2 regions of the Pedococcus ginsenosidimutans genome follow, and region 2 is predicted to be linked to the other one. Evidence: predicted binding sites of a transcription regulator. Region 2 holds the regulator's gene; the other holds the start of a gene.

Region 1 (11,048 bases), on a different contig from region 2:
GGAGAACACCACCAGGCCGATGCGGGTCCGGTCGTCCTGCTTCTCGATGAAGGTCCGCACGGCGTCCTGCGCAGCGGCGAGGCGGTTGGGGCTGACGTCGGTCGCGCACATCGAGCCCGAGACGTCGACCGCGAGGATGACCGCGGAGCTGGACACGGGTACCTGCGCCCGGACCTGCGGACGCGAGCCCGCCACGGCGAGCAGGGCGAGGCTGGCGAGCACCAGCCCGATCGGGACGTGCCGGCGCCAGGTGCGCTGCCTCGGCAGGGCCGACCTGATGAGGGAGATGCTCGAGAACGCAACAGCCTGCCGGCGCCGGCGGCGCAGCTGCCACACGTACACCGCGACGAGGGCGGGCACGGTGAGCAGGGCCACCAGGACGTAGGGGAGGCCGAAGGACACCGGACCGGGCACCTAGACCACCCGCCCCGAACGCAGCACCGAGACCCCCGCGCCCAGCAGGAGCAGTGCCGCGGCCACCGCGGCGAACCACGAGGTGACCTCACGCTCGCGGGTGCGGGCCGTCCACGCCAGGTCGATCGAGCTGTACACCTTGGCGAGCGAGCCGGCGTCGGACGCCGCGTAGTAGGCGCCGTCGGTGGTCGCGGCGATCTGCTTCAGGGTCGCCTCGTCCAGGGCCGTCGAGACCTGGAACCCGTCGACCTGCAGGACCGTGCCGCGGGTGCTGCCCATGCCGATGGCGTAGACCTTCACCCCGGCGCTGGAGGCGAGGTCGGCGACCTCCTTGGGGTCGGGGTCGGTCGTGTTCTCGCCGTCGGAGAGCAGGACGATGGCCGCGGACGCGTAGTAGCCGATGTCGGCGTCGTCGCCGGCGCCCGGCTCCGCGCCCACCTCCACGGGCTTGCCCGCGATGGCGCTCAGGGAGGAGACGATGCCTCGGCCGACGGCGGTGCCCCCCTGGGGGGTGAGCCGGTCGATCGCGGCGAGTACCGCGCGGCGGTCGTCGGTCGGCTGCTGGGACACCACCGCGCTGTCACCGAAGGCCACCACCCCGATCCGGATCGACGACGGCTGCCGGCCGACGAAGGTGCGGGCGGCAGCCTTCGCCGCGTCCAGCCTCGTGGGGGCCACGTCGGTCGCCGCCATGCTGGTCGACACGTCGAACGCGAGCACCACGGTGCCCTCGCGGTGCGGCTCGGCGACGCTCGTCGTGGGGCGGGCCAGCGACACGATGAGCACCGTCAGGGCCGCGAGCACCAGCGCGGGTGCGAGGTGCCTGCCCCGACCCGCCCGCGACGTGCCGACCCCCAGGGGTACGAGGCCGAGGGCCCCGAGCTCGGCGCGCCGGCGGTCGCGCGCCCGGTGCTGTGCGCGGTACGCCAGGACGAGCGCTGGCACCGCGAGCAGGCCCAGGAGCATCCACGGCCACATGAAGCTCATCGCCGCTGCTGCCTTCGCAGGTGCGAGATCCGCGCCAGGGCGCGCACGAGGTCCTCGTCCGTGGCCACGGTGTGTACCTGGGTACCTGCTCGCCGCGCTGCCGCGAGCAGGGCGTCCTGCCGCTCGGTGGCGGCGGCGCGCAGCCGCGCACGGAACACGGGGTCGTCGGTGTCCACGAAGATCTGCTCGCCGGTCTCGGCGTCCTCGACGTAGACCATCCCCACCGCCGGGAGCTCGGACTCCCGCGGGTCGACCACCTGGATCGCGACGACGTCGTGGCGCCGGGCGAGCAGCGAGAGGTGGCGTTCCCAGCCTGGCTGGGTGATGAAGTCGGAGACGACGACCACGAGCGAACGGCGCCGGGCGAGCCCCAGCCCCGCCCTCAGCAGCACGGACAGGTCGGTGGTGGTCCGCGCCCCACCCGTCGACGGCGGGCGCAGCAGCGCCTCGGCGATGCGCAGGACGTGGTTGCGGCCCTGGCCCGGCGGGACCACGTCGACCCGGTCGTCGAAGAGTGCCGCACCGATGCGGTTGCCGCCGCGGGACAGCACGTGGGCGAGGGTCGTGGCCACCTCGGCGACGACGAGGGACTTCTGCCGGTCGACCGGCCCGAAACCCATCGAGGCCGACCGGTCGAGCAGCAACCAGCAGGTGACCTCCCGGTCCTCGACGTACTCCCGCACGTACGGCGTGTCCATCCTCGCCGTGACGTTCCAGTCCAGGTGGCGCAGGTCGTCGCCGGGGGTGTACTCGCGCAGGTCGGTGAAGTCGACGCCCGTCCCGCGGAAGAGCGTCCGGTAGTCGCCCTGGAGCCGTCCGTCGAGCCGGCGCACGACGCGCCACTCGAGGCGCCGCAGCAGCGACTCGGCGGTGAGGGCGGAGGTCCCCGCGGGGCGGGGGGAGGCGGTCAGCGCGGGCCGGTGTTCCACGTGGCCTCGCTCGGCTGGGGCCGCCGCTCGCGCAGCGGCACGTCGGGCATGGACACCGTCGCCACGACCGGCTCGAGCACGTCGTCCGCGCCGATGCCCTCGGCGAGCGCCTCGTACGACAGGACCAGGCGGTGGCGCATGACGTCGAAGGCGAGGTCGCGCACGTCCTGCGGACGGGCGAAGTCACGACCGCGCAGGAACGCCAGGGCCTTCGCCGCGAGCACCAGGTTGATCGACGCGCGCGGGCTCGCCCCGAAGGTGAGGTACCGCGCGAGGTCGGGCAGCCCGACCGAGGCCGGCGCCCGCGTCGCCCCCACCAGCCGGACCGCGTACTCGATGACCGCCGGGTCGACGTAGACCGCGTCCGCGCGGCGCTGGTACTCCACGAGCTGCCCGGGCTCGAGCACCCTCTGGGTCGCCTCGATCGTCGAGGTCATCCGCTCGACGACGACGAACTCCTCCGACGGCGTGGGGTAGCCGATGACGGTCTTGAGCATGAACCGGTCGACCTGGGCCTCGGGCAGGGCGTAGGTGCCCTCGGACTCGATGGGGTTCTGGGTGGCCATGACCAGGAACGGGTCCGGGGCCGGGTAGGTCTCGCGCCCGATCGTCACCTGCCGCTCCTGCATGACCTCCAGCAGGGCGCTCTGCACCTTCGCCGGGGCGCGGTTGATCTCGTCGGCGAGGACCAGGTTGGCGAACACCGGCCCGAGCGAGACCTGGAACTCGCCGTCCTTCTGGTTGTAGATGCGCGTCCCGATGACGTCGGCCGGCACCAGGTCGGGGGTGAACTGGATCCGCTGGAACTCCCCGCCGATCGCCTGGGCCAGCGTCCGGACGGCCATCGTCTTGGCCAGCCCCGGCACACCCTCGACGAGCAGGTGCCCGCGTGCCAGCAGCGCCACCAACATCCGCTCGATGAGCAGGTCCTGGCCGACGATCGTCTTCTTCACCTCGTAGAGCGCCAGCTCCAGGGGGTGCTGCTGTCGGCCGGGCTGGGGACGGTGCGGGTCCATGGGGTCTCCTGGTCGGTCGGTCGGGCGGCGCTGGTTGCTGGGTCGGGAGGGCGGTGGTGGTGGCTGGTCGGTCGGGCGGCGGTGGTGGCTACTGCGGCGGGCTGCCGGCCACGCCGCCGGCCGTCGCGATGGGCACGGCGAAGCCGATGCCGACGAAGAAGCTCTGCTCGGAGGGGTTGGCCAGGCCGGTCACGATGCCGACGACCTGGCCGTCCCGGTTGAGCAGCGGCCCACCCGAGTTGCCGGGGTTGACGGCCGCGTCGAACTGGATGAGGCCCGCGAGCGTGCGGCCGCTTCCGACGCGGATGCTCCGGTCGACCGCCGAGACCACCCCTCCGCTCAGCGACTCCGTGAGCCCGAGGGGGTGGCCGAGCGGGAAGACCTCGTCACCCACCTGGGGCGCCCCGCCGAGCACGGCGGGGACGACGACCTTGGGGAGCGACGACGCGGTGAGGACGGCAGTGTCGCTGGAGGCTGCCTGCTCCGCGACCCTGGCGCTCGACTCGGTGCCGTCGGCGAAGCTCACGCGGATCGTGTCGGCCCCGTCGACCACGTGCAGGGCGGTGAGGATCGCGCCGTCGGCGCTCACGACCACGCCCGCACCGGTGCCGTTCTGGGCGCCGCCCGCCCCGACGCCCGTCGTCCGGATGACCACGAGGGAGGGCAGCGCGGCCCGGTACGCGGTCGTGGCGTCGGTGGGGGACTTGCGTGCCTGCTCCTGCGCGGCGGCGATGCCCTTCTGCACGCTCCGGTCGACGTCGGCCTGGGTGAGGACGGGCGTACCGGGTCCCTGCAGGAGGGCCGTGGCGACGAGGGCGAGCCCGGCCAGGAGCAGGACCGCGGCGAGGGCGAGCAGCTTCCTCGGGAACCGTCTCCCGGCGCGGCCGGTCGCGTCGTCCTCCTGCCCTGCAGGGGTGCCGACGGCCGACGGTGCAGGCACCGGGTCCACCTTTGCGAGCGTACGTCCGATCCACCCGGGCGGACACCGGGTCGTGGGATCCCGTCGGCTTTCACGGCAAACTCTCAGGTTGGTTCGCAGCGAGCGGTCGGCGACCGCCGGCCTTGGGGGTGCGTCGGCGGTCCGGCGAGGTCGTACATTGACCGCCATGGACAACGTCGTCTCGTCGGTGGAGGAGCTGCGGGCCCTGCAGCTGGACCGGATGCGCTGGAGCCTCGCGCACGCGTACGCCAACGTCCCCCACTACCGAGCCGCGTTCGACGCCGCCGGGGTCCACCCGGACGACGTGCGCGAGCTGGCCGACCTCGCCCGCTTCCCGTTCACGGCCAAGGCCGACCTGCGCGACAACTACCCGTTCGGCATGTTCGCGGTGCCCCGCGAGCAGGTGTCACGCATCCACGCCTCGAGCGGGACGACCGGTCGGCCCACCGTGGTCGGCTACACCCGCGAGGACATCGACACCTGGGCGGAGGTGATGGCGCGCTCCATCGAGGCCGCGGGTGGCCGACCGGGCGACATGGTCCACATCGCCTACGGCTACGGGCTGTTCACCGGCGGCATGGGCGCCCACTACGGCGCCGAACGCCTCGGCTGCACTGTGGTCCCGGTCAGCGGCGGCATGACCGAGCGGCAGGTGCAGCTCATCCGCGACTTCGAGCCGCGCGTGATCATGGTGACCCCGTCCTACTTCCTGGCGATCCTCGACGAGATGGAGGCCCAGGGCATCGACCCCAAGGACACCTCGCTCGAGATCGGGATCTTCGGGGCCGAGCCCTGGACCCAGCAGATGCGCGAGGAGGTGGAGCGCCGCAGCAACCTGCGCGCCGTCGACATCTACGGCCTGTCCGAGGTGATGGGCCCGGGCGTCTCCCAGGAGTCCGGGCAGACCCAGGACGGGCTGCACATCTGGGAGGACCACTTCTACCCCGAGGTCGTCGACCCCGTCACCGGTGAGGTGCTGCCCGACGGCGAGGAGGGGGAGCTGGTCTTCACCTCATTGACCAAGCAGGCGATGCCGGTGGTGCGGTACCGGACCCGCGACCTCACCACCCTCATGCCGGGCACGGCCCACCCGCAGTTCCGCCGGATGGCGAAGGTGACCGGCCGGACCGACGACATGATGATCGTGCGCGGTGTCAACGTCTTCCCCTCGCAGATCGAGGAGCAGCTGCTCGCAGTGGAGGGGCTGACCCCGCACTACCTGTGCGTGCTCACCCGCCCCGGCCGGATGGACGAGCTGACGGTCCAGGTGGAGGCCGCCTCGGCGTCGTCCAGCGAGCAGGAGCGGGCCGGTATGGCTCGAGCCCTCGCCACCCGGGTCAAGGACCGAGTCGGGGTGACGGTCGCCGTCGAGGTGCTGGCGCCGCACGCCCTCGAACGCTCGCTCGGCAAGGCCAAGCGGATCAGCGACCAGCGACACCTGCGCTAGCCGCAAGGCCCCGTACCCCGCGAACTTTCGGCCACTCGCCCGGGAGCCGGCGCCCACCCACCCGTACTCGGCGCAACTTTCGGCCACTCGCCCGGGAGCCGAAGCCCGCCCGCCCGTACTCGGCGCAACTTTCGGCCACTCGCCCGGTTCCGCCCTGAGCGGACGACGCTGGCTTCGTCTTCGTAATCTTGTAATCATCGTTACATGGCAACGAAGACAACAGCGGAAGCCTGGCTGGCCGGCCGACTCCCCACTGACTGGTTCACCGGCCCCGTCGAGGTCACCCGCGACCGCGACGAGCTCCTCGTGGTGGGCACCCTGGCGGCGCCCGACCTCGACACCGACGACGACACCGAGCGCGAGATCGCCGCCCGGGGGCGTATCGCGTCCTTCCGCGAGGACACGCGCGAGCGCCGTATCGAGATCGCGCGCGAGCTCGAGCACCTCTCCGGCCGCAAGGTCTCCTGGGGTGTGCGCATCGGCGACACCGAGGTGCTCTTCACGCACCTCGCCGCCCCCGTCATGACCCGGCTGCGCCAGCCGGAGCGCAAGGTCCTCGACACCCTCGTCGAGGCCGGCGTCGCCCGGTCGCGCTCGGAGGCCCTCGCCTGGTGCGTGCGCCTCGTCGGCGAGAAGTCCGACAGCTGGCTCGCCGAGCTGAGGCAGGCGATGGAGCACGTCGACGAGGTGCGCCGCAAGGGCCCGGCGGCCTGACGAGGCGGCATCCGTCCGCTCACGGCGAACATGAGCCGACTCGGCTCAGGGTCGGGAACAGGGGTGCAGGGCCCCGCGTTCCACCGACAAGCGTCGCGGCAGGCACCACGCGCGCGGCCTGAAAGCGTCCCGATCGGGTATCGGTCGCCGGAAGGCGTGAGCGGGGTGCGTGTCGCACGGATAGCATCGAGGTGATCTCGATAGGCAGGAGCAGAAGAGATGTTTGAACGGTTCACCGACCGGGCCCGCCGGGTGGTCGTGCTTGCGCAGGAAGAAGCGCGCATGCTCAACCACAACTACATCGGGACGGAGCACATCCTGCTCGGCCTCATCCACGAGGGTGAAGGCGTCGCCTCCAAGGCTCTGGAGAGCCTCGGTATCTCGCTGGAGTCCGTCCGCGAGCAGGTGCAGGAGATCATCGGCCAGGGGCAGCAGGCCCCGAGCGGCCACATTCCCTTCACGCCCCGGGCGAAGAAGGTCCTCGAGCTCAGCCTCCGCGAGGCGCTGCAGCTCGGCCACAACTACATCGGCACCGAGCACATCCTGCTCGGTCTCATCCGCGAGGGTGAGGGCGTCGCCGCGCAGGTCCTCGTCAAGCTCGGGGCCGACCTCAACCGGGTGCGCCAGCAGGTCATCCAGCTGATCTCGGGCTACCAGGGCAAGGAGGGCCAGGCCGCTGGTGTCGGCGGCGGCGTTCAGCAGGAGGGCACCCCCGCGGGGTCGCTCGTGCTCGACCAGTTCGGGCGAAACCTCACCATGGCCGCCCGCGAGGGCAAGCTCGACCCGGTCATCGGGCGCGAGAAGGAGATCGAGCGGGTCATGCAGGTGCTGTCCCGCCGCACCAAGAACAACCCGGTGCTGATCGGTGAGCCCGGCGTCGGCAAGACCGCAGTCGTCGAGGGCCTGGCGCAGGACATCGTCAAGGGCGAGGTGCCCGAGACCCTCAAGGACAAGCAGCTCTACACCCTCGACCTCGGCGCGCTCGTGGCCGGCAGCCGCTACCGCGGTGACTTCGAGGAGCGGCTGAAGAAGGTCCTCAAGGAGATCCGCACCCGCGGCGACATCATCCTGTTCATCGACGAGATCCACACCCTCGTGGGTGCGGGTGCCGCCGAGGGCGCGATCGACGCCGCCAGCATCCTCAAGCCGATGCTGGCCCGCGGCGAGCTCCAGACCATCGGCGCGACCACGCTCGACGAGTACCGCAAGCACATCGAGAAGGACTCGGCGCTGGAGCGCCGCTTCCAGCCGATCCAGGTCGCCGAGCCCACGCTCAGCCACGCGATCGAGATCCTCAAGGGCCTGCGCGACCGCTACGAGGCGCACCACCGGGTGTCCATCACCGACGGTGCCCTCGTCTCCGCGGCCAACCTCGCCGACCGCTACATCAACGACCGCTTCCTGCCGGACAAGGCGATCGACCTCATCGACGAGGCGGGCGCGCGCTTGCGCATCCGCCGGATGACCGCTCCGCCGGACCTGCGGGAGTTCGACGAGAAGATCGCCGCCGTGCGCCTCGAGAAGGAGTCGGCCATCGACGGCCAGGACTTCGAGAAGGCCGCCAGCCTGCGCGACGACGAGAAGAAGCTCCTCGCCCAGAAGGCGGAGCGCGAGTCGCAGTGGAAGTCCGGCGACATGGACGTCGTGGCCGAGGTCGACGAGGAGCTCATCGCCGAGGTCCTGGCTGCCAGCACCGGCATCCCGGTCTTCAAGCTCACCGAGGAGGAGTCCTCGCGACTGCTCCACATGGAGGACGAGCTGCACAAGCGCATCGTCGGCATGGACGACGCCATCAAGGCGCTGTCGCAGGCGATCCGCCGCACCCGGGCCGGCCTGAAGGACCCGCGTCGACCCGGTGGCTCGTTCATCTTCGCCGGCCCCACGGGTGTCGGTAAGACCGAGCTCGCCAAGACGCTGGCCGAGTTCCTCTTCGGCGACGAGGACAGCCTCATCCAGCTCGACATGAGCGAGTTCTCCGAGAAGCACACCGTTTCGCGGCTGTTCGGCTCGCCTCCCGGCTACGTCGGCTACGAAGAGGGCGGCCAGCTCACCGAGAAGGTGCGCCGCAAGCCGTTCTCCGTGGTGCTGTTCGACGAGGTCGAGAAGGCCCACCCGGACATCTTCAACTCGCTGCTGCAGGTGCTCGAGGACGGCCGCCTCACCGACTCCCAGGGTCGGATGGTCGACTTCAAGAACACGGTCATCATCATGACGACCAACCTCGGCACGCGGGACATCTCCAAGGGTTCGCTCGGCTTCTCGGCCGGTGCGGACACCCGCAGCGACTACGAGCGGATGAAGAACAAGGTCACGGACGAGCTCAAGCAGCACTTCCGTCCCGAGTTCCTCAACCGTGTCGACGACACGATCGTCTTCCCCCAGCTCACGCAGGAGGAGATCGTCGCGATCGTCGACCTCGAGATCGCCAAGCTCGACAAGCGCCTCAAGGACAAGGACATGGGCATCGAGCTCACGACCGAGGCCAAGAACGCGCTGGCCAAGAAGGGCTACGACCCCGTGCTCGGTGCGCGCCCGCTGCGCCGCACCATCCAGCGCGAGATCGAGGACGTCCTGTCCGAGAAGATCCTGTACGGCGAGCTGAAGGCGGGCGAGCTGGTGCTCGTCAACGCCGACGGCGAGGGCAAGTCGGCGACGTTCACCTTCGTCGGCACGCCGCACCCGAGCGGGATCGAGCTCCCCGTCGTCGAGACGGTGGGCGACTCCTCGGAGTGACCTCGCGTACGGCGCGCGGGTGACCGCGCGCCGTACCGCAACGCCAGAGGGCGGCACCCCAGCCGGGGTGCCGCCCTCTCGCGTCGGTGGGTGTGGGTCAGCCCAGGCGGTCGAGCATCTCGCGCATGGCCCGGATCTGCACGGACTGGGTCACGTGGATCTCGTCGCCCATCTGCGTGACGACGTCGTCGGTGCCGTCGCGGTGCTGCTGCACCACCATCGCCAGCGCGCCCTGGTGGTGGGCGGTCATGAGCCGCAACCACATCCGGTCCGCCTCGCTGCCGGTGGCCTTGGCGAGCTGGGCCAGCTGCGCCTGTGTCGCCATGCCCGGCATGCCGGTGTGCTCGTGGGAGGCGCCGGCGCCGTACTGCGGGTCCTTGGCCTGCGGGGGCACGTCCTGGCCGTGGTCCTCGAGCCAGCGGGCCATGGCGCCGATCTCCGGCCGCTGCTCGTCGGCGATGCGGGCAGCGAGCGCCTTGACCTCGGTGTCGACGAGGCGGTCCTGCACCAACGAGACCATGACGATGGCCTGGGCGTGGTGGACCACCATGTCCTGCATGAAGCGCACGTCGGCCTCCCGCGGGGCGGCGGTCCTGGACGGCAGGGCGGCCGACCCGGACAGCGAGGCGTTGGGCTCACCGGGTCTGCCGGGCCGGAGCACGGGCGCCGTCGGCGACGTGGCCGTGGACGCGGGGGAGGAGGTGTCGTCCGTGCAGCCCGAGAGGGCCAGGACCACGACCGTGCCCAGCGCCGCGACCGTGGTGGCCGCCGGCCCCGCGGCCCGGCGCCCGGGGTGGGAGCGGAGAAGAGTTCGCACCCCCGCACCCTAACCGGAAGTTTTTACCGGAAACGGGACAAGCCGGTCTTGTGGGGCAGGTCGACGTCTGGGCAGGGTGGAAGGACCGTCGGGACTACGGCACTGAAGGGGTGCCGGAGCTGACGGCACCACGACAGGAGCCTGTCTGATGAGAACGCGCCACGCGGTGCTGGGCACCGTCGCTGCGCTCGCCCTGGTCGTCCCCGCCACCGCGGCCCACGCCGCCGACGGGGTCGGCAAGTCCGGCACCCAGCTGGGACCGGACGAGATCGGGCGCAGCAAGAACGTCGAACACCTCGCCAACGTCCCGAGCAGCGGCCCGCTCGCGGGCGCCACGGGCACCGACATGGCCTTCAAGGACGGCCTCGCCTTCGTCGGCAACTACAACGGGTTCGTCATCTACGACGTGACCCGGCCGTCGAACCCGCGGATGGTGGCCCAGGTCAGCTGCCCGGGCTCGCAGAACGACATCAGCGTCTCGGGCAACCTGCTCTACGTGTCGACGGACTCCTCCCGGTCCGACGACTCGTGCAGCTCAGTCCCGCAGTCCGCGACCATCAAGTCGTCGTGGGAGGGCATCAAGATCTTCGACATCACCGACGTGCGCAACCCGCGCTACATCAAGTCCGTCGAGACCGCGTGCGGCTCGCACACCCACACCCTCCTGCCCGGCGAGAAGTCGGACTACCTGTACGTGTCGAGCTACTCGCCGAGCGAGACGTACCCCGACTGCGCCCCGCCGCACGACTCGATCTCCATCGTCGAGGTGCCGAAGAAGGCGCCGACCACCGCCTCGGTCGTCGCGGAGCCGAACCTGTTCCCGGACGGTGGCTACACCAATACCTCCGGCTGCCACGACATCACCGTCTTCCCCGCCAAGAAGATCGCCGCAGGCGCCTGCATGGGCGACGGCATCATCATGGACATCTCCGACCCGGTCGCCCCCAAGGTCGTCGAGCGCGTGCGCGACACGACCAACTTCGCGTTCTGGCACTCGGCGACGTTCAACACCGACGCGACGAAGGTCGTCTTCACCGACGAGCTCGGCGGC
Region 2 (11,048 bases):
ACCTGGCCGCGGTCCTGGCCGTCGTCGCCCCCGACGGCCCGCTGGTGCTCGGCGGCCACTCGATGGGTGGGATGACGGTGATGGCATATGCCGGCCTGCACCCCCGGGAGTTCACCGACCGGGTCACCGGGGTGGTGCTCGTGTCCACCGTGGCCGACTCCCTGGGGCAGCGCCTGCCCGTCAGGACGGGGCGGGTCATGAAGCTCGTGGCCCGGCTCCCCCGCATCCGGGCCGGGCGCTTCGTCACGCTCGCGGGGCAGCGCCGGCTGTTGTTCGGTCCCGAGGCCGACGCGGCGCACGTCGTCCTCACCCGTGAGCAGGTCGCCGCCACCACGCTGCCCACGATGGGCCGGTTCTACCAGGCCATCGCCGAGCACGACGAGGCACCGGCGCTCAGCCACCTCGACGGCATACCGACCGTCGTCCTGGTGGGCGACCGCGACCGGCTCACACCTCCTCGCGACTCCGAGCGCATCGCCGAGCTGGTGCCCCACGCGCAGCTGCGCCTGCTGCCCGGCCGCGGCCACATGCTGGCCTACGAGGCCACCGACGAGGTCGTCGACGCGTTCCGGACGGTGCTGGGCACCCCTGCCTGAGCGAGGAGGTCGTCACAGGGGGGTGGCGCCGCCGACGACCTGGTGGTCCCGGCGCAGCCCGAGGCCGGCCGAGGCCACCGCCCCGAGGACGGCGGCGACGGCGGCGCCCGTGAAGACGGTCTGCACCTGGACGACGCCGGCGGCGACGAGGGCCTTGGTGTCGGACTGGTCGGGGAGCGCGGCCACCGTGGCGTAGTAGCGGTGCAGGCCGATCGCGGTCAGCAGCGCCAGCCCGACGACCATGCCGACCATGCGCGCCACGACCACCAGGGCCGACGCCACACCGTGGGCGTCGTCGGGGGCCGCGGCGAGCGCTGCGTTGTTCACCGGGGCGAGGGCCAGGCCGATCCCCAGGCCCACGAGGGCGAGGACCACCGTCGTCGAGGGGTGGTCGAGGGCGCCGGCACCCCAGCGGCTCATCGCGGACAGGCCCAGCGCCGACAGCGCCAGGCCCACCCCGCTGACGACCCCGTCACCGAGCCGGCGCAGGGACCAGCCGCCGAGCAGCGCCCCGACCGGTACGGCGACCAGGAACCGCACGAGCACCAGCGCGGCGCCCGTCTGCGAGTGCGTCAGGGTGAGCCGCGCGAGGACGGGCACGTCGACGACGACCGAGACCAGGGCGGCACCCACGAAGAGGCTGACCGCCAGGGCGTACCGCGCCCTGCCGCGCACGACGCCGCGCGCGACCAGGGGCGTCTCGGTTTGTCGGTGGCGCCACAGGTAGGCCCCGAAGGCCAGCGCCCCGAACGGGAGCAGGGCGTACCCGAGCGGGCCGACGACGTCGCGCACCGGGTCGCTGGCGGCGAAGGTGAGCACCACGCTGCCCAGCGCGACCGCGAGGAGCAGCGCCCCGAGCAGGTCGACGCCGCTCAGCACGGCCCGCCAGCGCGGGCCGTTCACCGCCAGCCACGCGAGGACGAGGACCAGTGCCACGACGCCGATCGGGGTGGCCAGCCGCGAGGTCGACGAGCCGAACGGCACGAACGGCACCCCGAGGGTGACATCGGTGGCGAGCCGCGCGGGTGCCGCGAGGGCGACCGCGGTGACCACCGCAGCCAGTGCCCCGAGGACGAGCGGGACCGGTCGCGGCCGGGCCGGCCTGCGCCCACCCGCGACGACCACGGCGGCCGCCAGGACCACCCCCGCGACGGCGTTGAGCCAGAAGATGGTCCGCCAGCCGGAGACTGCCAGCACCACCGCACCGAGCACCGGCCCCAGCACGCTGCCCAGCTCCTGCACCGCGCCGACGACGCCGAGCGGCACACCGCGGCGGCCGGCCGGCCAGAGGTCGGCCACGAGGGCGAGGGTCGCGGGCACGAGCCCACCCCCGCCGACGCCCTGCAGCACCCGGCCCGTGACGAGCACGGGCAGCTCGACGGCCAGGGCCGTCACCGCCGAACCCACGACGAAGATCGCCAGGCAGGCCACCAGGATCCGTTGCCGCGCAACGAGATCGGCCAACCTCCCGATGAGCGGCAGCACCGCGACGTAGCCGAGCAGGAACCCGGAGATGATCGGCGTCGCCCTCTGCAGCGCGTCGATCCCCAGCCCGACGCCGGTCATCATGTCGGTGAGCGCCAGCACGACGACGTAGGTGTCGGCCGCTGCGAGCGCCACGGCCACCGAGGCCGTCGCGAGCAGCGCCCTAGGGGCGGGTGATCGCAACGGGCTGCGCCAGGCTCGTGAGGTGGAGCGTGTAGGTCGACGTGGACCCGGCGTAGAACGGGCCCTTGATGACGACGCTGCGCAGCTCCTGGCCAGGGCGGGTGACGCCGTAGGTCACGTCGAAGGTGCCCTTGCGGTCGCCGGTGACCAGCAGGTCGGCCACGGCGGCGCCGGGGAGCTTGCCGGTGAAGGTGTTGAGGACATCCGCACCGTCACGGACGGTCCCGGCCTTGGCGAGGTCCTGCGTCCTGGTGATCAGGCTCGTGATGCCGGTCGAGGTGTTGAACAGCTGGGCCGGGTTGGGGGCGCCGTACTTCGCCGGGTCGATCTTGGTGAACGACGGGGTGAAGAACTTCATGTAGACGTCCTGCTCCACGGCGACGACCTGGACCGTGCCGGTGATGCCCCGGATGGAGGCGTTGAGGGTGCCCTGGAAGGACGGCGGCGAGAAGACGCCGGTGCCCTTCGCGGCCGAGACCCCGACCGCCTTGCCGGGCAGGCCGGACGACTCCAGGGTGAAGGTGACCGCAGGGCTCTTCTCGAGGTTCTTCCTGGCTGTCGCCAGCTGCTGGGCGGGCGCCGCGTCGGTCGCACCGCCGTCGCCACCACCGGAGCAGCCGGCCAGGGCCAGCATCGAGAGGACACCGGCGAGGGCAGGTCGGAGGACGGCGCGCACAGGGCCACCGTAACCGGCCGGGCACCGGCAGCCCGCCGGACGCGCAGGCGGGGTACGCGCGCCGGGTACGAAGACCGGGTACGCAAGACCGGGTACGCAGGCCGGGCACGCGCCGGAGCCCCCGGCGGAGGGGAGCGCTCCCCATGGTCGGTCCGTCCTGCGGCTCCTAGCGTTCCCCGCGAACCGGCACCGTGCCGGCGTTCACGAGGGGGAACTCCCATGCAGCTGCTCAGCACCCACCGCCGCCGGCTGGCGACCGCCGCCGCGTCCGTCGTCCTGGTCGCCGTCCCACTGGTCTCGACGGTCGCGGCCCACGCCGCCGACACCGCGACCGGCCGCGTCAACACCAGCGGCGCCGCGCTCAAGGTCCGCTCGGCCCCGACCACCACCTCGAGCGTGGTGGGCACCCGCGCCGACGGCGCCACCGTTACCATCACCTGCCAGACCTACGGCCAGACCGTGACCGGCACCTACGGCACCTCGAAGGTCTGGGACAGGCTCAAGGCCGGCGGCTACGTCAGCGACACGTTCGTCAGGACGGGGTCCGACGGGCTGGTCGCCCCGCTGTGCAAGGGCACGACGCCCCCGCCCCCGGCCCCGACGCAGTCCGCGAAGGTCACCGCCACCATCGCCGCCGCCAAGGGCATGCTCGGCAGGTACCCGTACTCGTGGGGTGGCGGCAACGCCTTCGGCCCGACGAAGGGGATCTGCTGCAGCCCCAGCGGGATCGACGACCGCAACACCGTCGGCTTCGACTGCTCCGGCTTCATGGAGTACGTCTTCCACAAGGGCGCCGGCCTGCGCCTCTCGAGCACCTCGCGCAGCCAGTACGCCGACGGGCCCCGCGTCCCGATCGCGCAGATCAAGGCCGGCGACATGGTGTTCTGGTCCAGCTCCAGCAGGACCGCCTCGAGCATCCACCACGTCGCCCTCTACATCGGTGACGGCAGGATCGCCGAGGCCAACCGGGTGAGCGGCCCCGACATCCGCATCCGCTCGTTCTCCCGCAACGAGTCCGGTGTCATGCCCTACGTGGTCCGCCCCATCCGCTGACCCACCGCACGAGAGGGGGTATGGCGCGTGGTGACCACGCGCCATACCCCTCGTCTCGTGCCTGGCCCTCAGCCGGGCGTCGCGGCGTGGCCGGGCCGCCCCTCGGTGCGGCGGTCGGCCTTCATCTCCGCCTCGAACACGTGCCGGCGGCCGTCCATCAGCTCGTCGCGCACGACCTTCTCGAGCCGCTGGAAGTCGGCGTAGTACCCGTCGTCGAACTCCTCGACGAGCTGGAAGGTCCAGCGCCCCTGGATGAAGTTGCGCCCGACGAGCTCGGTCTCGAGGCGGTCGGCGAGGTCGTCATGACCGGCCTTGCGCAGCAGGTCGCACGCCTCCCCGAGGGCGAGGTCGGCCGAGCCGGTGAGGCGGTGCAGGCCGTAGAGCCGGCCCCGCACCTCCTCGATCGTCTCGAACGCCTCGCTCAGCTTGCCGACGGCCTCGGCGGTCGCGTCGTCCACGCCCTCGGGCCGCCGGTCGAGACCGCGCTCACCCGGGTCGGTCCCGTGCTCGTTGCTCATCCCGGCAGTCTGCGCGATCAGGCGGCAGCCCGCACGACGAGGTGGTCGTCGTCGTCATCGCGGTCGACGACGACGCTCTCACCGTCGCGGACCTGCCCGGACAGCACCGCCTTGGCGAGCCGGTCGCCGATCTCCTTCTGCACCAGCCGGCGCAGGGGCCGGGCGCCGTACGCGGGGTCGTAGCCGGTGATCGCCAGCCACTCCCGGGCCGCGTCGGTGACCTCGAGGGTGATGCGGCGGTCGACGAGGCGCGTCGCCAGCTCACGCACCTGCAGCTCGACGATGTGGGCGAGCTCGTCGGAGGTCAGCGCGTCGAAGATGACGACCTCGTCGAGGCGGTTGAGGAACTCGGGCTTGAAGCTCGCCCGCACCACCCCCATGACGGCCTCCCGCTTGGCCTGCTCGTCCATGAGCGGGTCGATGAGGAACTGGCTGCCGAGGTTGCTCGTCATCACGAGGATGACGTTGCGGAAGTCGACCGTGCGACCCTGCCCGTCGGTGAGCCGGCCGTCGTCGAGCACCTGCAGCAGGATGTCGAACGTCTCCGGGTGAGCCTTCTCCACCTCGTCGAGCAGCACGACGGAGTACGGGCGCCGCCGCACCGCCTCGGTGAGCTGGCCGCCCTCCTCGTACCCGACGTACCCGGGCGGCGCCCCGATGAGCCGCGCGACCGCGTGGCGCTCGGAGTACTCGCTCATGTCGAGGCGCACCATGGCGCGCTCGTCGTCGAAGAGGAAGTCGGCGAGGCTCTTGGCGAGCTCGGTCTTGCCGACACCGGTCGGACCCAGGAAGAGGAACGACCCGGTCGGGCGGTCGGGGTCGGAGAGCCCGGCCCGGGAGCGGCGGACGGCGTCGCTGACCGCCTCGACCGCAGCGGTCTGGCCGATGAGGCGCGAGCCGATGATCGACTCCATCGACAGCAGCTTCTCGGTCTCGCCCTGCAGCAGGCGGCCGGCGGGGATGCCGGTCCACGCCGAGATGACCTCGGCGATGTCGTCGGCGCCCACGCGCTCCTTGACCATGAGGTCCTCGGCCTGGCTGCCCTCGGCCTCCTGCGCGCTGCGCAGCGACTTCTCCAGGGCCGGGATCTCGCCGTAGAGGATGCGCGACGCCTTCTCGTAGTCGCCCTCGCGCTGGAGCCGGTCGGCCTGGCTGCGCGCCTCGTCGATCTGCGACTTGAGGTCGCCGACCCGGTTGAGCCCGGACTTCTCCGACTCCCAGCGGGCGTTGAGCGCGGCGAGCTCCTCGGACTTGTCGGCGAGGTCCTTGCGCAGGCGCTCGAGCCGCTCGACCGAGGCCTCGTCGGTCTCCCGGGCGAGGTGCAGCTCCTCCATGCGCAGCCGGTCGACGGCACGGCGCAGCTGGTCGATCTCCACCGGCGACGAGTCGATCTCCATGCGCAGGCGCGAGGCCGCCTCGTCGACGAGGTCGATGGCCTTGTCGGGCAGCTGCCGGCCGCTGATGTAGCGGTCGGACAGGCTGGCCGCAGCCACGAGCGCCGCGTCCTCGATCTCCACCTTGTGGTGCGCCTCGTAGCGCTCCTTGAGCCCGCGCAGGATCGCGATGGTGTCCTCGACCGACGGCTCACCGACGAACACCTGCTGGAAGCGGCGCTCGAGCGCTGGGTCCTTCTCGATGTGCTGGCGGTACTCGTCGAGGGTCGTCGCGCCGACCAGCCGCAGCTCACCGCGGGCCAGCAACGGCTTGAGCATGTTGCCGGCGTCCATGGCGCCCTCGCCGGACGCACCGGCGCCGACGACCGTGTGCAGCTCGTCGATGAAGGTGACGATCTGGCCGTTGCTGGCCTTGATCTCCTCCAGGACGGCCTTGAGCCGCTCCTCGAACTCGCCGCGGTACTTCGCGCCGGCCACCATGGCCGCGAGGTCGAGGCTGATGAGCCGCTTCTCGCGCAGGGACTCCGGCACGTCGCCGTCGACGATGCGCTGGGCCAGTCCCTCGACGACGGCCGTCTTGCCGACGCCGGGCTCGCCGATGAGCACGGGGTTGTTCTTGGTGCGGCGCGCGAGCACCTGCACGACGCGGCGGATCTCGGTGTCGCGGCCGATGACGGGGTCGAGCTTGCCGTCGCGGGCGGCCTGGGTGAGGTCGGTGCCGTACTTCTCCAGCGCCTCACCGCCCTCCGCGGGGGTCTCGCTGCTCACCTTGCGCCCACCACGCAGGGCGTCGATCTTGGCCTCCATGTCCTTGGCGCCGCGCTTCTGCACCGCGGCCAGGTGACCGGTCTCCGCGAGCGCGAGCAGGAGCAGGTCACCGGCGAGGTAGGTGTCGCCCTTGGCGCGCATGAGGGTGTCGGCCTGCTGGAGCACGGCGACGGCCTCGCGACCGAACGTCGGGGGCTGCGTCGCGCCGGTCGTCGTGGGCAGCGTCCGGAGCCGGGCGTCGGCCTGGCCGAGCACGTGCGCCGCCCCGGTGCCGGCGGCCTGGAGGAGGACGTCCGCCTGGGCGTTCTCGAGCTGGATGAGCGCGCTCGTCAGGTGGTCGGGGGTGATCTCGGGGTGGCCGGCCGACTGCGCGGCACGCTGGGCGAGGGCGAGGGCCTCGGCGACCTTCGCGGTGGGCTTCAGATCCATGCCTGGGTGCTCCTGGTGTTCGGGATGCGGTGTCTCGGGGGTGGGCTCACTGGAGGCAACGGCTCCAAAGTTGAGTGTATTCCGCTCAACCTTGACCTGCACAGGCACCGGTTGCGGGACCTTCCGGAGGGGCGCGTCAGGACAGCCCGACCACCTCACCGTGCTCGTCGAGGTCGATCGACTCCGCGGCCGGGTGCCTGGGCAGGCCCGGCATGGTGCGCATCTCGCCGCTGATCGCGTAGACGTAGCCGGCGCCGGCGGCGACCCGGACCTCGCGGACCGGCAGCCGCCAGCCGCGGGGGTCGCCTCGCAGGGTGGGGTCGGAGGAGAGGGACAGGTGGGTCTTCGCGATGACGACCGGGAAGCCCCCGAAGCCGAGCCGCTCGAACCTCTCGAGGTCCTTGGCGGCCTGCGGGGCGAGGTCGACGCCGTCCGCACCGTAGACGCGGGTCGCCACCGCCTCGATCTTCTGGCGCAGCGGCTCGTCGAGCTCGTAGGTGGGGACGTAGTCGTGCGGGTCGTCGCACGCCTCGACCACCGCCTCCGCGAGGGCCTTGGCCCCCGCACCGCCGTCGCTGACGTGGGTGGACACCGCGACCCGCGCGCCGGCCGCCTCGGCGACGCGACGGATGACGGCGTGCTCGGAGGGGAAGTCGCCCGGGAACGCGTTGATGGCCACGACCGGGGAGACGCCGAACGACCTCACGATCTCGAGGTGCCGTCGCAGGTTCGCGGCGCCGGACTGCACCGCTGCGGGCCGCTCGGCGAGCATCTCTGGGGGAAGCGGGCGGCCGGCCACCACCTCGTAGTGCCCCGAGTGCGCCTTGAGCGAGCGCACCGTGGCGACGAGCACCGCGGCGTCCGGACGCAGCCCCGACACCCGGCACTTGACGTTGAAGAACCGCTCCGCGCCCATGTCGGACCCGAAGCCGGCCTCGGTCAGCAGGTAGTCGCCGGTCCGGATGCCGATGAGGTCCGCCACGACCGAGGAGTTGCCGGTCGCGATGTTGCCGAAGGGTCCGGTGTGCACGAGGACGGGCGTGTTCTCGCTGGTCTGCAGCAAGTTGGGCTCCAGGGCGTCCTTGAGGATGACCGCCATCGCCCCGGCGGCCCTGAGGTCCTCGGCGGTGACGGGGCGGCCCGCGGTCGTGAACGCCACCACGACCCGTCCGAGCCTCTCGCGCAGGTCCTTCAGCGAGGTGGACAGCGCGAGGATGACCATGACCTCGGAGGCCGCCGTGATGTCGAAGCCGGACTGTCGCGGCACCCCGTCGATGCGCGCACCCAGACCCTCGACGATGCCGCGCAGCGCCCGGTCGTCGACATCGAGCACCCGGCGCCAGGAGATGCTGCGCACGTCGATGCCGAGCTCGTTCCCGTGGTGCAGGTGGTTGTCGAGCATGGCGGCGAGCAGGTTGTGGGCCGCGGTGACCGCGTGGAAGTCCCCGGTGAGGTGCAGGTTGAGCTTCTCCATCGGCAGCACCTGGCTGAGCCCGGCCCCCGCGGCTCCGCCCTTGATGCCGAAGGTCGGCCCCATGGAGGGCTGCCGCAGGGTGACGGTGGCCCGGGCCCCGAGCTGCGCCAGCCCCTGGGCGAGCCCGATGGCGGTCGTCGTCTTGCCCTCACCGAGCGGCGTCGGCGTGATCGCGGTGACGACGACGTACTTGGCCGCAGGTCGGTCGGCGAGGTCGTCGGCCGCGGCGAGGTGGACCTTGGCGAGGTGCCGGCCGTGGTGCTCGAGCCGCGAACGGGGGATCCCGGCGGCGTCTGCGACGACGTCGATGTCCTCGAGCCGCGCGGCACGGGCGATGGCGAGGTCGGACAGGGCTGGCTTCGCGGTCACCTGACCACGATGGGCCCTCGGCCGCAGCCGCTCCCGGGACGAAGGGCCCGAGCCGCGGGGCCGCCTGGCGGAGGTGTGGCGGAGGTGCGGCGGTCCTAGAGGACGGGGGTGGTGGGCTCGGGGTCGTACCAGCCGCCCCGCTCCTCGGCGAGCGCGCTGAAGCGGTCACGCAGCCCGCCCTCGACGGGGCCGGACTCGTCGGCCACCATCTCCTCGACTACGTGGACGGCCCACTCGTGGTCCTCGGAGTCGTCCTCGCCGGCGAGGGCCTCGCGGACCACCCGGGCCGCGAACCCCTCCTCCACGAGCTCAGCCGCGACCTCGTCGGCGGTGTCACGGTCGGGGAAGACCAGCAGGTGCTCGCTCACGCAGTGAGTATGCCTCGTCGCGGGTGACCCGCGACGAGAGCCGCGCGGGGCGAGCGAGCAGGGGTGGACCAGCGGCTCAGCCGCGGGGTGAGGGGCGCCACACGACGAGGGCCTGGGACCTGCCGCTGCGCGGCCGCTGCCCCGCCCGGACCGCGATGACGTCACCGGTCGGGCCCACGGCGAACACGCGCTGCCCGAGGCCTGCGGCGCCGCGCAGGGCCGTGACCTCGCGGTCCAGCTCGTGGACGCGGGCCTGCAGCGCGTCCACCTGGTTCTCGAGCTCGAGGATGCGCTGGATGCCGGCGAGGCTGACACCCTCTTGTGAGAGCCGCTGCACCTCGCGCAGCATCGCCACGTCGCGACCGGAGTAGCGCCGTCCCCCACCGCGGGTGCGGGACGGGCTGACGATGCCCAGCCGGTCGTACTGCCGCAGCGTCTGCGCGTGCATCCCGGCCAGCGTGGCCGCGACGGAGATGACGAAGACCGGCGCGTCGTCGTCAGGCGAGAAACCTCGGACCTCGGCCACCACGGGTCACCTCCGGGCGTTGGCGAAGAGCTCGGCGCGCGGGTCATGGCCCTCGTCCAGCGCCCTCAGCGCCTCCACTGCCGCCACCGCGTCGTCGGAGAGCCGCTGCGGCACGACCACCATCACCTTGGCGAGCAGGTCGCCGGGCCCGGACTTCACCGGGACCCCACGGCCCTTGACGCGCAGGACGCGACCGCTCGGGGTACCGGGGGCGATGCGCACCTTGACCGGGTCGCCCGCGAGGGTCGGCACGGACACCGTGGCGCCGAGCGCCGCCTCGGCGAAGGTCACCGGCAGGTCGACGGTGAGGTTGTCGCCGTCGCGCCCGAAGACCGGGTGCTTGTCGACGGTGACGGTGAGGATGAGGTCGCCGGGCTCGGCCCCCCGGTCGCCCGGCTGGCCCTTGCCGCGCAGCCGGATCTTCTGGCCGTCCCTGACCCCGGCCGGGATCCGCGTGGTGATCTGGTCGCCGCCGCCGGTGCCGAGGGTGACCGTGGCCCCCTGGACCGCGTCACGGAACGACAGCGAGGTGCGGGCGGTGAGGTCACCGCCCTTGCGCGGGCCGGTGGGGGCGCGGAAGCCCGCACCACCGCCGTACGGCGAGCCCGCGCCGGCCCCGCCGAACATGCCGCCGAGCAGGTCCTCGAGGTTCGGCTGACCGCCCCCGCCGCCGGTGGAGTAGCGGACGCGCGGCCCACCTCCACCACCGCCGCCGAACATCGACGAGAACACGTCCTCGAAGCCGCCCGCCCCCGGGCCGCCGCCCGGACCGCCCGCGGTGAAGCGGGCGCCGCCGCGAGCCATCTGGCGCACCGCGTCGTACTCGCGCCGCTTCTCGGGGTCGGCGAGGACCGAGTGGGCCTCGCCGATGTCCTTGAAGCGCTGCTCGGACGCGGCGTCCCCGGCATTCTGGTCGGGGTGGTGCTTGCGGGCGAGCTTGCGGTAGGCCTTCTTGATCGCGGCCGCGTCAGCGTCCTGGGGGACGCCGAGGATCGCGTAGAAGTCCTTCTCGAACCAGTCTTGGCTGGCCATGGCGTCCTCCTCTCAGCGGTGCGGGGTGGTGGGTCGGGTGGCGGGTCGGGTGGCGTGTCGTCGTGCTGGTGGAGCCGTGCGTGCTGCTCGGGTCACTCGGGGTCGGCCACGGCGACGCGCGCCGCCCGCAGGACCTGCTCGCCGGCACGGTACCCCGGCTGGAGCACCTGCACGACG

Evidence for each region. The regulator HspR, encoded in region 2, represses chaperone genes until heat shock. The targets are predictions, from matches to a motif close to AAGTTGAGTCNNNNNGACTCAACTT.
Region 1: a site for HspR is predicted at 6,475-6,499, ahead of ABEA42_RS01300 (ATP-dependent Clp protease ATP-binding subunit). Genes of this name have one in related genera too.

Annotation. Positions count from the first base shown of each region.
Region 1 is NZ_BAABLO010000001.1:250,507-261,554, reverse strand. It holds gene ABEA42_RS01335 (VWA domain-containing protein) at 1-402, opposite strand, end outside; gene ABEA42_RS01330 (VWA domain-containing protein) at 415-1,401, opposite strand; gene ABEA42_RS01325 (DUF58 domain-containing protein) at 1,398-2,330, opposite strand; gene ABEA42_RS01320 (AAA family ATPase) at 2,309-3,346, opposite strand; gene ABEA42_RS01315 (S1C family serine protease) at 3,435-4,286, opposite strand; gene paaK (phenylacetate--CoA ligase PaaK) at 4,453-5,733, shown strand; gene ABEA42_RS01305 (hypothetical protein) at 5,938-6,447, shown strand; gene ABEA42_RS01300 (ATP-dependent Clp protease ATP-binding subunit) at 6,667-9,180, shown strand; gene ABEA42_RS01295 (DUF305 domain-containing protein) at 9,278-9,997, opposite strand; gene ABEA42_RS01290 (LVIVD repeat-containing protein) at 10,146-11,048, shown strand, end outside.
Region 2 is NZ_BAABLO010000005.1:153,706-164,753, reverse strand. It holds gene ABEA42_RS09685 (alpha/beta fold hydrolase) at 1-596, shown strand, start outside; gene ABEA42_RS09680 (MFS transporter) at 609-2,264, opposite strand; gene ABEA42_RS09675 (LppX_LprAFG lipoprotein) at 2,245-2,940, opposite strand; gene ABEA42_RS09670 (C40 family peptidase) at 3,160-3,993, shown strand; gene ABEA42_RS09665 (hypothetical protein) at 4,062-4,511, opposite strand; gene clpB (ATP-dependent chaperone ClpB) at 4,529-7,102, opposite strand; gene ABEA42_RS09655 (formate--tetrahydrofolate ligase) at 7,239-8,945, opposite strand; gene ABEA42_RS09650 (ribonuclease E inhibitor RraB) at 9,041-9,313, opposite strand; gene ABEA42_RS09645 (heat shock protein transcriptional repressor HspR) at 9,390-9,761, opposite strand; gene ABEA42_RS09640 (DnaJ C-terminal domain-containing protein) at 9,846-10,871, opposite strand; gene grpE (nucleotide exchange factor GrpE) at 10,964-11,048, opposite strand, start outside.